Regions from separate parts of the Paenibacillus urinalis genome, predicted to be linked through region 2. Evidence: riboswitches for the same ligand, from Rfam matches in the RefSeq annotation. Region 2 holds a riboswitch; each other region holds the start of a gene.

Evidence for each region. A riboswitch is a leader RNA that binds a small molecule or an ion and turns the genes downstream of it on or off. The one in region 2 is predicted to bind ZMP and ZTP.
Region 1: linked by a shared signal. The riboswitch ahead of PUW25_RS11475 (DJ-1/PfpI family protein) and the one ahead of PUW25_RS04830 (bifunctional 5,10-methylenetetrahydrofolate dehydrogenase/5,10-methenyltetrahydrofolate cyclohydrolase) in region 2 are both predicted to bind ZMP and ZTP.
Region 3: linked by a shared signal. The riboswitch ahead of PUW25_RS22915 (TIGR01440 family protein) and the one ahead of PUW25_RS04830 (bifunctional 5,10-methylenetetrahydrofolate dehydrogenase/5,10-methenyltetrahydrofolate cyclohydrolase) in region 2 are both predicted to bind ZMP and ZTP.

The regions. Positions count from the first base shown of each region.
Region 1 is NZ_CP118108.1:2,485,547-2,488,824, forward strand. Features, by position in the region: gene PUW25_RS11465 (pectinesterase family protein) at 1-914, shown strand, start outside; gene PUW25_RS11470 (helix-turn-helix transcriptional regulator) at 981-1,775, opposite strand; ZMP/ZTP riboswitch at 1,890-1,967, shown strand; gene PUW25_RS11475 (DJ-1/PfpI family protein) at 2,067-2,669, shown strand; gene PUW25_RS11480 (LytTR family transcriptional regulator DNA-binding domain-containing protein) at 2,854-3,278, shown strand, end outside.
Region 2 is NZ_CP118108.1:1,093,252-1,096,529, forward strand. Features, by position in the region: gene PUW25_RS04825 (serine hydrolase) at 1-446, shown strand, start outside; gene PUW25_RS04830 (bifunctional 5,10-methylenetetrahydrofolate dehydrogenase/5,10-methenyltetrahydrofolate cyclohydrolase) at 566-1,423, opposite strand; ZMP/ZTP riboswitch at 1,477-1,556, opposite strand; gene PUW25_RS04835 (sigma-70 family RNA polymerase sigma factor) at 1,851-2,372, shown strand; gene PUW25_RS04840 (hypothetical protein) at 2,412-3,278, shown strand, end outside.
Region 3 is NZ_CP118108.1:4,936,291-4,939,568, forward strand. Features, by position in the region: gene glyA (serine hydroxymethyltransferase) at 1-970, opposite strand, end outside; gene PUW25_RS22915 (TIGR01440 family protein) at 1,013-1,609, opposite strand; ZMP/ZTP riboswitch at 1,805-1,887, opposite strand; gene PUW25_RS22920 (low molecular weight protein arginine phosphatase) at 1,959-2,531, opposite strand; gene PUW25_RS22925 (manganese efflux pump MntP) at 2,646-3,215, opposite strand.

The DNA.
Region 1 (3,278 bases), 1.4 Mb from region 2:
GGATTACAGCAGATCCAGGCGTAACAGGAGTAACACTGGGAAGACCATGGCGTGCTGATGCCAATGTTATTTACGTGAACAGCTACCTTGGTGAGCATATATCTCCAGAAGGCTGGAATAACTGGGGCAATGTGAATAATGAAGCCACTGCACGTTATGGCGAGTATGCGAGTTATGGACCTGGAGCCAATCCGAAGAGCAGATATCGCTGGACTAAGCAGTTAACACTTGAAGAGGCGGCATGGTATACGCCGGCTAACATTTTGAGTGGAAGTGATGGCTGGAACCCGGTTGATTCAATTGACTTGGCTAATAGTAATCGGGAGCTGGAAGCATTGAATGTGGATGGTGTGGCTGTACCTGATTTTGATCCTCAGGTGACTGATTACCAAGTTGAGCTGGAAGCCCAAAGTGAGATCCCAATCGTTACTGCTACAGCTCAATCAGAGAAGTCTGTCATTTCGATCGAGCAAGCAGAGAACGTTCCTGGAAGTGCGGTTATCCATGTAACTTCTCAGGACGGAGGCGTCAAAATCTATGAGATCGAATTTGTCTTCGGCGAGGATGAATTGCCCCCTGTTCTACAGCTTGAAGTGGATAAGCCTGTCCTCAAGGCAAGAGGGCATCGAATGGAGACGATTCGAGTCACTGCTAACGCAACCGATGAGGAATCTGGAATAGCTTCCATCACTCTCGTATCCATTACCAGCAATGAACCTGACAATGGAAAAGGCGACGGAAACACGAATAATGATATTCAGGGAGCAGAATATGGTACTTCAGATTTTGAATTTGAATTAAGGGCAGAGCGTTCAGGCGCTGGTTCAGGGCGAGTGTATACAATAACGTATGAGGCTGCTGATGATGCCGGTAATCGAACCACTGCGAATGTAACCGTCACTGTTGAACACTGATTACATTAATCGAAGTAAGGGAGTGCCTATCTTAATAGGCACTCCTTTGCTTTTATTCATGCTGATTCATTTCAGGTATTTTGTAACGTTATTTCTAAACTCTCTCGGCGTCATGCCGTATATGCTCTGAAATACTCGATTGAAGGTTCGTTGACTATCAAATCCAGCATTGCTGCTAATGGTCGTAAAGGATGCGTCTGTGGTACGAATCAACGTTGAAGCGTATTCGACACGGAGAAGGGCAAGATAATTTCGGAAGTTCATTTTTATCCGTTCCGAAAAGATGCGAGAGATATAGTATTTGCTGACAGAGAATTCAGCAGCAAGGGAATCTAGTGTAATCGGCTCGGTAAAGTGATTAGCTAAGTATTCCATAATTTTTTTAGACATGTCCTGGACAGGTATTCGCGGCCTCTCAGTGAGTTCGATTTGGCGAAGAAGATGTGACATGATGATATAAGTAAACCCCAATTTTGCAGCAAAATCCTCGCTTTTGACAATTTGATTGAGAGCATAAGCTGCATCTTGATGAATATTGGCTCTCGATATTAAAGGTGTAGCCGGTTGAAATTGAATCAGATCAGGAAAGATACCTCCAAGGATACGAGGATTAAATATAATCAGCATGGCGTCTGCGGGATCCTGTCCAACTCTATAGTACCTGTGTACAATGTCCGGTAATATTAACGCTGCCTCGCCTTCTTGCACTTCGTATGCGCTTTCATTTATTTGTATTCGCTGTTTACCGGAGAAAACATACAGGATTTCGATATGTCCATGCAGATGAGCAGGAAACGTGAGCTGTCTCGCATTATGTTTAATAATCAAATCACCAGCACGAATTTCATAAAAAGGTATCATGACATGACCTCCGATTTGCGCAGTATTAGACTGCTGGGGGTTGCATTATGTGGTATATGTCTATTTTCATATCATGTGTTTGAGTTTAATTCAAGTATTGATATAATCATGATATCGGATATGCGTAACTGGCGTAACGTGGAGTTCCACGAGGAAGCGCATATTGTCATGCCGTACGCCTGGGCGGAGTATTTGATATAGATCAAAGCTTATGGTTCTGTCTTCTACAGTATTTGATCTTACATCAGATACTTTTTTTGTTTAACAAATAAGAAAAGGACGGGTGCACAAATGAAGATTGGATTTGTACTTTTCAACGGCATGACAAGCATGGACTTTACTGGATTTTACGAGGCTATCACCTGGTTAGGCATATTAAAGGCGAAAGAGAACGTATCATGGACCTTTTGTTCGGACAGGGAAGAAGTAACAGATGATCGGGGACTAACGATGAAGGTGAATGAAGTAGGTCCGGATCTAAGCAAGTTTGATCTTGTCTTTGTCCCTGGAGGAATGGTGACGAGAGAACTTCGGAATGACAAGGCTTTTATCGATTGGATCCGGACTGCCGAGAATGCTCCATATAAGGTGTCTGTCTGCACAGGTGCGTTATTGCTGGGAGCTGCAGGTTTTCTTGAAGGAAAACGAGCCACCACCAACTCTTCGGCTTACGATTTGCTGGCTCCGTACTGCGAGGAAGTTATTGAAGCACGCGTCGTTAGGGATGATAGGGTAATAACCGGCGGTGGGGTGACGGCCTCTATCGATTTGGGTTTATATATCATCGAGTGGCTTACAAATGAAGCTACGGCACGACTTGTACAGAAGAAGCTTGAATATCCATATTATCAGGCAGGTAAACTGAGTGATGTATATAAGTTGCACGAAGCTTAGATTGTAATCTTCAGTCGTATTAAGCTATTCTTTCTCTTCTTTTGGGAACTTTATCAGTAACGGAATCGTATTAGTCAGAGTGTTATGGATCCTAAAATACGAAAAAGAAAGTGTGTATTGAATGCCTTTGATCTCTTTAGAAAAAGTAATGAAGCAAGTTGAAAATCGTACGGTGTTAAAAAATATGGAGCTCGTTATTGAGAGTGACTCACATATCGGCATCAAAATGTCCAATGAAGAAAGTGCAGCGCTATTTGATCTAATCTCGGGGAAGCTTCAGCCAACAAGTGGGTCGATTCGGAGAGAAACGAGTTCCATTCTAGCAGCCAGCCAGGATGATGGCTTATACGATACGCTGACGGTCTACAGCTACTTAACGTTTTTTAAACGGATCGCCTATTTTCCTCATCCATTAGAAGAATATATTGCCGCTTTTTCTCTATCCGATGTTTGGCGGACAAAGATTAAGAAATTGACAGAAGACCAGAAGAAGAGGGTCAGCTTATTTCGCATGTTTCTATTCCGCGCGGATATAATATTAGTTCAGAATCCACTCCATAATCTAACAGCCGAAGGAATCGAGCTCTATTTAACGGCACTGGAATATCT
Region 2 (3,278 bases):
ACCGAATATCCAGTTCACCTTTAACCGCAGAAGACAAGCAGAAGCTTAGCAAATGGCTCAGTCTGGATGTCCAGAAGGTTTGGTCTGACCGGCTGCCCCGTTCCACAACACGGGATTATGTATCCATTATGGAGAAGCTGAACAGCAAATCTTACTTCTCTAATGAAGCGCATCAATATCTTGATCCCGTTATGGAAGGACTCATGCGAGATTCCCGCAACCAGGAATGGCTTCAGCATGCAGGTCAAAAAGGAGGCTCTACGATGTTTGTCCTGACGAATGCTATGTATGCGACAGATAAGGAAGGGAATACACTAGAGCTGGCTATATTCATGACAGATCTGACCTGGAAGGAACAAGCCAAGCTATCGCATAGTCTGAACAGCTTCCAATTAAAGCTGCTGACAGATGAGACGGTCCGGGAGCATTTGAAGGGGATTAAATGATCCGAAGGGGAGTTCAGTGCTAGTGATACTGCATATCATCCATAAAAGAACCCTTCCTGTTGGAAGGGCTCTTTTATAATTATAGGAAGCTGATGGCTTCAAAGTGTTACATCATGATATTACTGCTCTTGCTTCAGTAATGACTTGTACGCCGATTTTACCGTATGCTCAATTAAGGTCGCGATGGTAACGGGGCCGACACCGCCAGGTACAGGTGTGATGGCAGAGGAGTGCGGCAAGCAGGCATCATAGTCGACATCACCGATGTTCCCTTTGTTGTAGCCTGCATCAACGACAACGGCTCCTGGCTTGATCCAATCTCCTTGTACAAAATTCGGTTTACCTACGGCAGCGACCACAATGTCTGCCTGTTTCACAATCGCTTCAATATTTACCGTTCTGGAGTGGCAGGTCGTCACCGTTGCATTGCGATTCAGCAGCATCGCGGATACCGGTTTGCCGAGGATCGGACTGCGGCCGATGACTACGGCGTGCTTGCCCTCCATTGAAATGTTATAGAAGTCAAGAATGCGAATAATGGCCTGCGGTGTGCAGGATGGATAATCTGCTTCGCCAAACGCGTTCAGTGCATAACCAAGCGTCGTTACTCCGTCTACATCTTTTTCAATGCTGATCGTGTCAAAGCATGCTCTTTCATCAATATGATGCGGAACCGGATGCTGCAGCAGAATTCCGTGAACGGAAGGGTCTTGATTCAGCTTGTTGATTTCTTGAATGAGTTCCTCTGTCGTTGTCTCGGCAGGAAGCACCACCTTGATCGATTCCACCCCGATTCGTGCACAAGCATTTCCTTTCATACGTACGTAAGTTGCCGAAGAAGGATCATCACCAACCAGAATGGTAGCCAGACACGGCTGGATTCCCTGCTCCTTCAGTTCTTTCACCTTTGCTCCCGTTTCTTCTCTCATGTAATCTGCTACCGTTTGACCGTTCAGAATCAGTGTGTTGTCGCTCATCATCACATCGCCCTTTCCAAGTAAAAAAGAGGCAAGGGAAACTTAAGTTCCCTTACCTCTGCCCAGGCGTACGGCTATATCTAATCACATGCTCCCTCACGGTTCACCGTGTACGCCAGTTACATGCGACGATCTTAATTGTAATGTATAAGTGAGACCTCATATGAAGAAACAATGGAATAATCGAAGCTCACCCCATGATGGTACTTCATTTTGTCGAATTGTTCAATAGGGATGCACAAGATTTGGAATGATGAGCTATATTCCAGCTTCGGTATAATTCATATAGGTAGTTGATATAGTTTCAAATTCTCGGGTTCGATGAGTTTCGAAAAGGACTCCATTAAACATTTTTATAAAACGTGCTATAAAAATAAACTGTCGTCCGTCTTATGTATAGCTGCAGCTGAAAGGAGACGTTAAACATATGGAAGGACAGGAAATCGACGTTTTCCGTACAGTGTTCGACGAGCATTATCCTATTGTACGCCGAAAACTGATGGCTCTGATCCAGGATGAAGCCGCCGCGGAAGATCTTGCGCAAGAGGTATTTATTCGGCTGTATCGGAATCCGCCAGATGATCCGGCTGCGATTGGTGCATGGCTTCATCGTGTACTGACTCGCATCGGATATGATTATATGAGTAAACAAATACGAGAACGGAAGCTCAAGGAGAAGCAGGAGCAGTATTTTGATAGAAGAGAGCAGCTCCTGTCCTCTGGAGAAGAGATTGTACTGAAGCGTATGGATCAGGAGGAAGTACGTGAATGGATGGACGAGCTGCCGGAGCGCGACAGACAGCTGCTAATGCTGAAATACTCAGGATACAGCTATGCAGAGATAGCGGAAGAGCTGAATGTAAGGCCTCCTCTTGTCGGCTCGATGTTAAGCAGAGCTACAAGCAAGCTGAGGAGAAAGGTTCAAGGAAAGTCCGCGCCACAGTCCTGAGGATATACCAATTAGCATAGTAAGGAGTTGAACGTGCACATGACATCAAAGCCGAACGGAAAAGACGAGAACAAGCAGCTTGAAGATGCTTGGAACAAGCTGGCGTCAAGGCTGGAAGAAGAAGAAATGAGCCCCAAGTGGTCAGCATGGTCCATGGAGCGTGGAAACGGGCCTAAGGCAGCACATCCATTAAAGGAAGATGTATTAAAAGGTGTATTACAAAATGAAATCAGGGGAGAGAGATACGATATGACGGATCATCAGAATCAGGAGAAGCAGACCGCTGTTGTAAAGAAAAAGCATCATATGAAAAAGCCGGTTAAGAAGTGGCTCAGCATAGCAACGGCGGCGGCTGTGGCAGGAGTCATGATCGCGACTCCGCTCGGAGATAAGGCGCTTGCCGCGATACTAAACCAATTCCGTATGGATGAGGTAACGGTAGTTAATGAAGGAGATGTTATGGACTTCTTCAACTCAGTATCTGGAGGAAGCAATTCATCGGACTTTATCAACAAGCATGGTTCGTTTACGAATGCATATGGACCTGAACTCAACAATGAAAAATTAAGCTTACAAGAGATTGAAGAGCTAACCGGGCTCACAGCATATGAGAATGATATTTTCAATGTAGAAAGTTATTATGCATTTACCTCACAGACGATTACGATGAAACTGAACATTAATGAAGTTAACACGACAATGGCGCGGCTTGGTGCCAAGGAATTAATGCCTGAATCTCTCGATGGGAAGCCAATTACGTTCCATATCCCAGCGACGCTGCATCAATATTACCATGCAGATACAGATGGAGAGGAGCTGTACGCTTCGTTATCTCAACAGAAGCTTCCATCAGTAGAGGTTGATCCTTCTGTCTCAGTAGAGGAAGCGGTCAAGGCAGTGCTGGAC
Region 3 (3,278 bases), 1.6 Mb from region 2:
CTGTAATGTTGATATTGCGGGTATCGATCAGCATCAAGTGGTTGTCCGTACCGCCGGAAACGATATTCAGACCCTCTGCAATCAAAGTTTCAGCTAGAACTTGAGCATTCTTCACTACATTTTGAGCATAAGTTTTGAAAGAAGGCTGAAGAGCTTCCCCGAGGGCAACCGCTTTGGCAGCAATAACGTGCATCAACGGTCCGCCCTGGCTTCCTGGGAATACAGCCTTATCAATCGCAGCAGCCCATGGCTTGCGCGTAAGGATCATACCACCACGTGGTCCGCGAAGGGTCTTATGTGTCGTTGTTGTTACAAAATGAGCATGCGGCACCGGATTCGGATGCAGACCTGCTGCCACGAGACCCGCAATATGGGCCATATCCACCATGAACAATGCACCTACATCGTTAGCAATGCTCGCAAGTGCTTCAAAATCAATGGTACGCGGATAAGCGCTGGCACCTGCTACGATCAGACGAGGGCGATGCTTAAACGCCGCTTTGCGAACCTCGTTGTAGTCGATGCGGAATGTATCTTCCTGAACACCATAAGCAACAAAGTTATAGAGAAGACCCGATGCATTCACCGGGCTGCCGTGTGTCAAATGACCGCCATGTGCAAGGTTCATCCCGAGCACGGTGTCTCCAGGCTTAAGCGCCGCAAGGTATACAGCCATATTCGCCTGTGCACCGGAGTGCGGCTGAACGTTGACATGCTCTGCACCAAACAATTCTTTGGCACGTTCACGAGCGATATCTTCGACGATATCAACATGCTCGCATCCGCCATAGTAACGTTTGCCAGGGTAACCTTCAGCATATTTATTTGTAAGTACGGAGCCCATCGCTTCGATAACCGCTTCGGAGACGATATTCTCAGAGGCAATCAGCTCGATATTGTTTTGCTGACGTTTGAGTTCCAATCCCATCGCATTAAGTACTGCCGGGTCTGCTTTGCGCAATTGATCCATAACTTGAATTCCTCCCATATGATAGCTGTTTAAAATAAATTCTTAATCACAAGTTGAAGTGTTACTGGTTACATCAAGCTGGTACACCGCACGCTCTCCGCCAATAAGCTTTGGCCTGGACAATGCGGTAGTCACCCGTGCTTCCCCAATATAACGCCTTGCTGTACGGTAAGGAACGGCAACTCTCTTCAAATGCATGCCGATGAGCGTCTCACCGATATCCATACCCGCATGTGCTTCGATTGTTTCGGCAAGACAGGGCTCTTGCAATGATCGATATGCCGCTGCGGCCATAGAGCCTCCTGCCTTCGGAACGGGTACGGCGGATACTTCCGTAAGTCCAAGCCTCTCAAGCAGGGAACGTTCCAGAACCAACGCTCGGTTCAAATGCTCGCAGCACTGCACAGCAATCTCGAAACCGTAAGCATTCTTTACTTCATTGATACCTTGAAGCAGCGCTTGTGCAATCTCTGACGCTCCGGCTGTTCCAATGCGCTTGCCTGCTACCTCGCTTGTACTGGTACCAATGACGACGACTTTACCTGGACCAAGCTTCCCTTCCGCCGCAAGCTCTTCCAGCACCTCAGCTGTCTGTGCCGTAAGATGATGCAATTCAGGGTGAATGCTGTTTTGTTCCATAGCCTAATGAACCCTCCCCTTCCGTTTGTGACTTTAAAACGATCGCAAGAAAGAGTTGTTCACTCATGAGAATCGTCTAATTCGCCCTATTTTGCGATCTGCCAAGATCATTTGAGTCTTATTATACCGAAAAGTATGGCGAAATACGAAAAAAGAGCAGTCTCCCACACAAGTATACCTTGCGTGCAAGAAATGCTCTTTTGCCCAGGCGACCGGCCGTTATCTCCGATGCTCCATCGTGGTTTAATCCACACTTGTCGCCAGTTACACCGGAATCTCATTTATCTACTTCATCATAGAACATCAGATGTTAGAAATCAACTACTTCTAGAGCGCTGTACCAAAAAAATCAGCTGAGCTTATCCAGCACACGCTCAACCGCAGAACGGATCTCCGCTGCCGTCACATCATAATCTTCTCTACTGCCCCCAAAAGGGTCTGAAATATCAAAGCTTGGAATCCGCTGCTGAATTTCGATAATACGCTGACGATCCGAGGCCAGCACTTCCTGTCCAAGCGCACGCTTCATTTGCCATTCTGCATACAATCGATCCCGTTCCTTAAGATCAGCCAGGACTTTTGGATCATCTTCTGCATATTCCTTCAGCGTGTAGATCTTGTCAGCACACTCGGGATAATGATGAATGACTTGCTGCTTATGTGAACCCGTTAGGGTTAATATAAGATCTGCCCATTGGACCAAATCACGATTGACCGAGGATGAAGTTATGACATCCTGAATATCGTGATCCCTAAGCACAGCAGCTGCATGACGAGAAATCGTACTTCCATCTATGGCAGACACTCCTGCGGATCGAACTTCTACATCAATGCCTCTTGCAGCAGCAGATTTGCGAAACAATCCCTCTGCCATCGGGCTGCGGCAAGTATTGCCTGTACATACGAATAGAATATTCTTCATATGATCACCTCCGTCGTCTGTATACCTGGATGAACTCCACTGTCATTAAGTTTCCTATGAGATGATTTCTATTGTATGACGCATCGTCTCAATATGCAAAGGAGAATAAACGAGCTAGAAGATGAACAGCATGCCAAAAGCCAGCAATATCGCCCCTCCTACAGCCTCTCCGTATTCTCCGAGATTTCGGCTCACTCTCCTGCCTATTAATAAACCGACCATGGACATCACGAAACCACAGATGCCGAAGGCAATAACGGTCAGCCATAAATCACTCTTGAACATACCAAGGGTTACACCAACGGAGAAGGAATCTATACTGACACTAACCGCAAATATCATTGTCCCGGCAAACGTCCGGTGGTCCATGAAATTCGACTCCCCAGGTCTCAAGGCATTAAATATCATATGCGCGCCGAGTGCAAGTAGCAAGCCTCCTGCTACATAGGAAGTAATCTGACCCAGAAAGGAGCTGACATATTGTCCTGTGTAGAAACCAATTAAAGGCATAAGAATATGAAACAGTGATATCAGCAAGCTCAGCCGAAGCACATGCAGAAGCCGAATCCCCTTCATGCCTATTCCAATCCCCAGCGAAAATGCATCCATTCCTAGAGCAACAGCCATAATCATAATTGTAATAAGATGGCCTAGTTCAGCAGGTGCGACAAGACAAGCATTCATCCATACCCCCATGTCCACTTTAAGTCTTGTACACCATATGCGGACAAGAAGTAAAACATGACA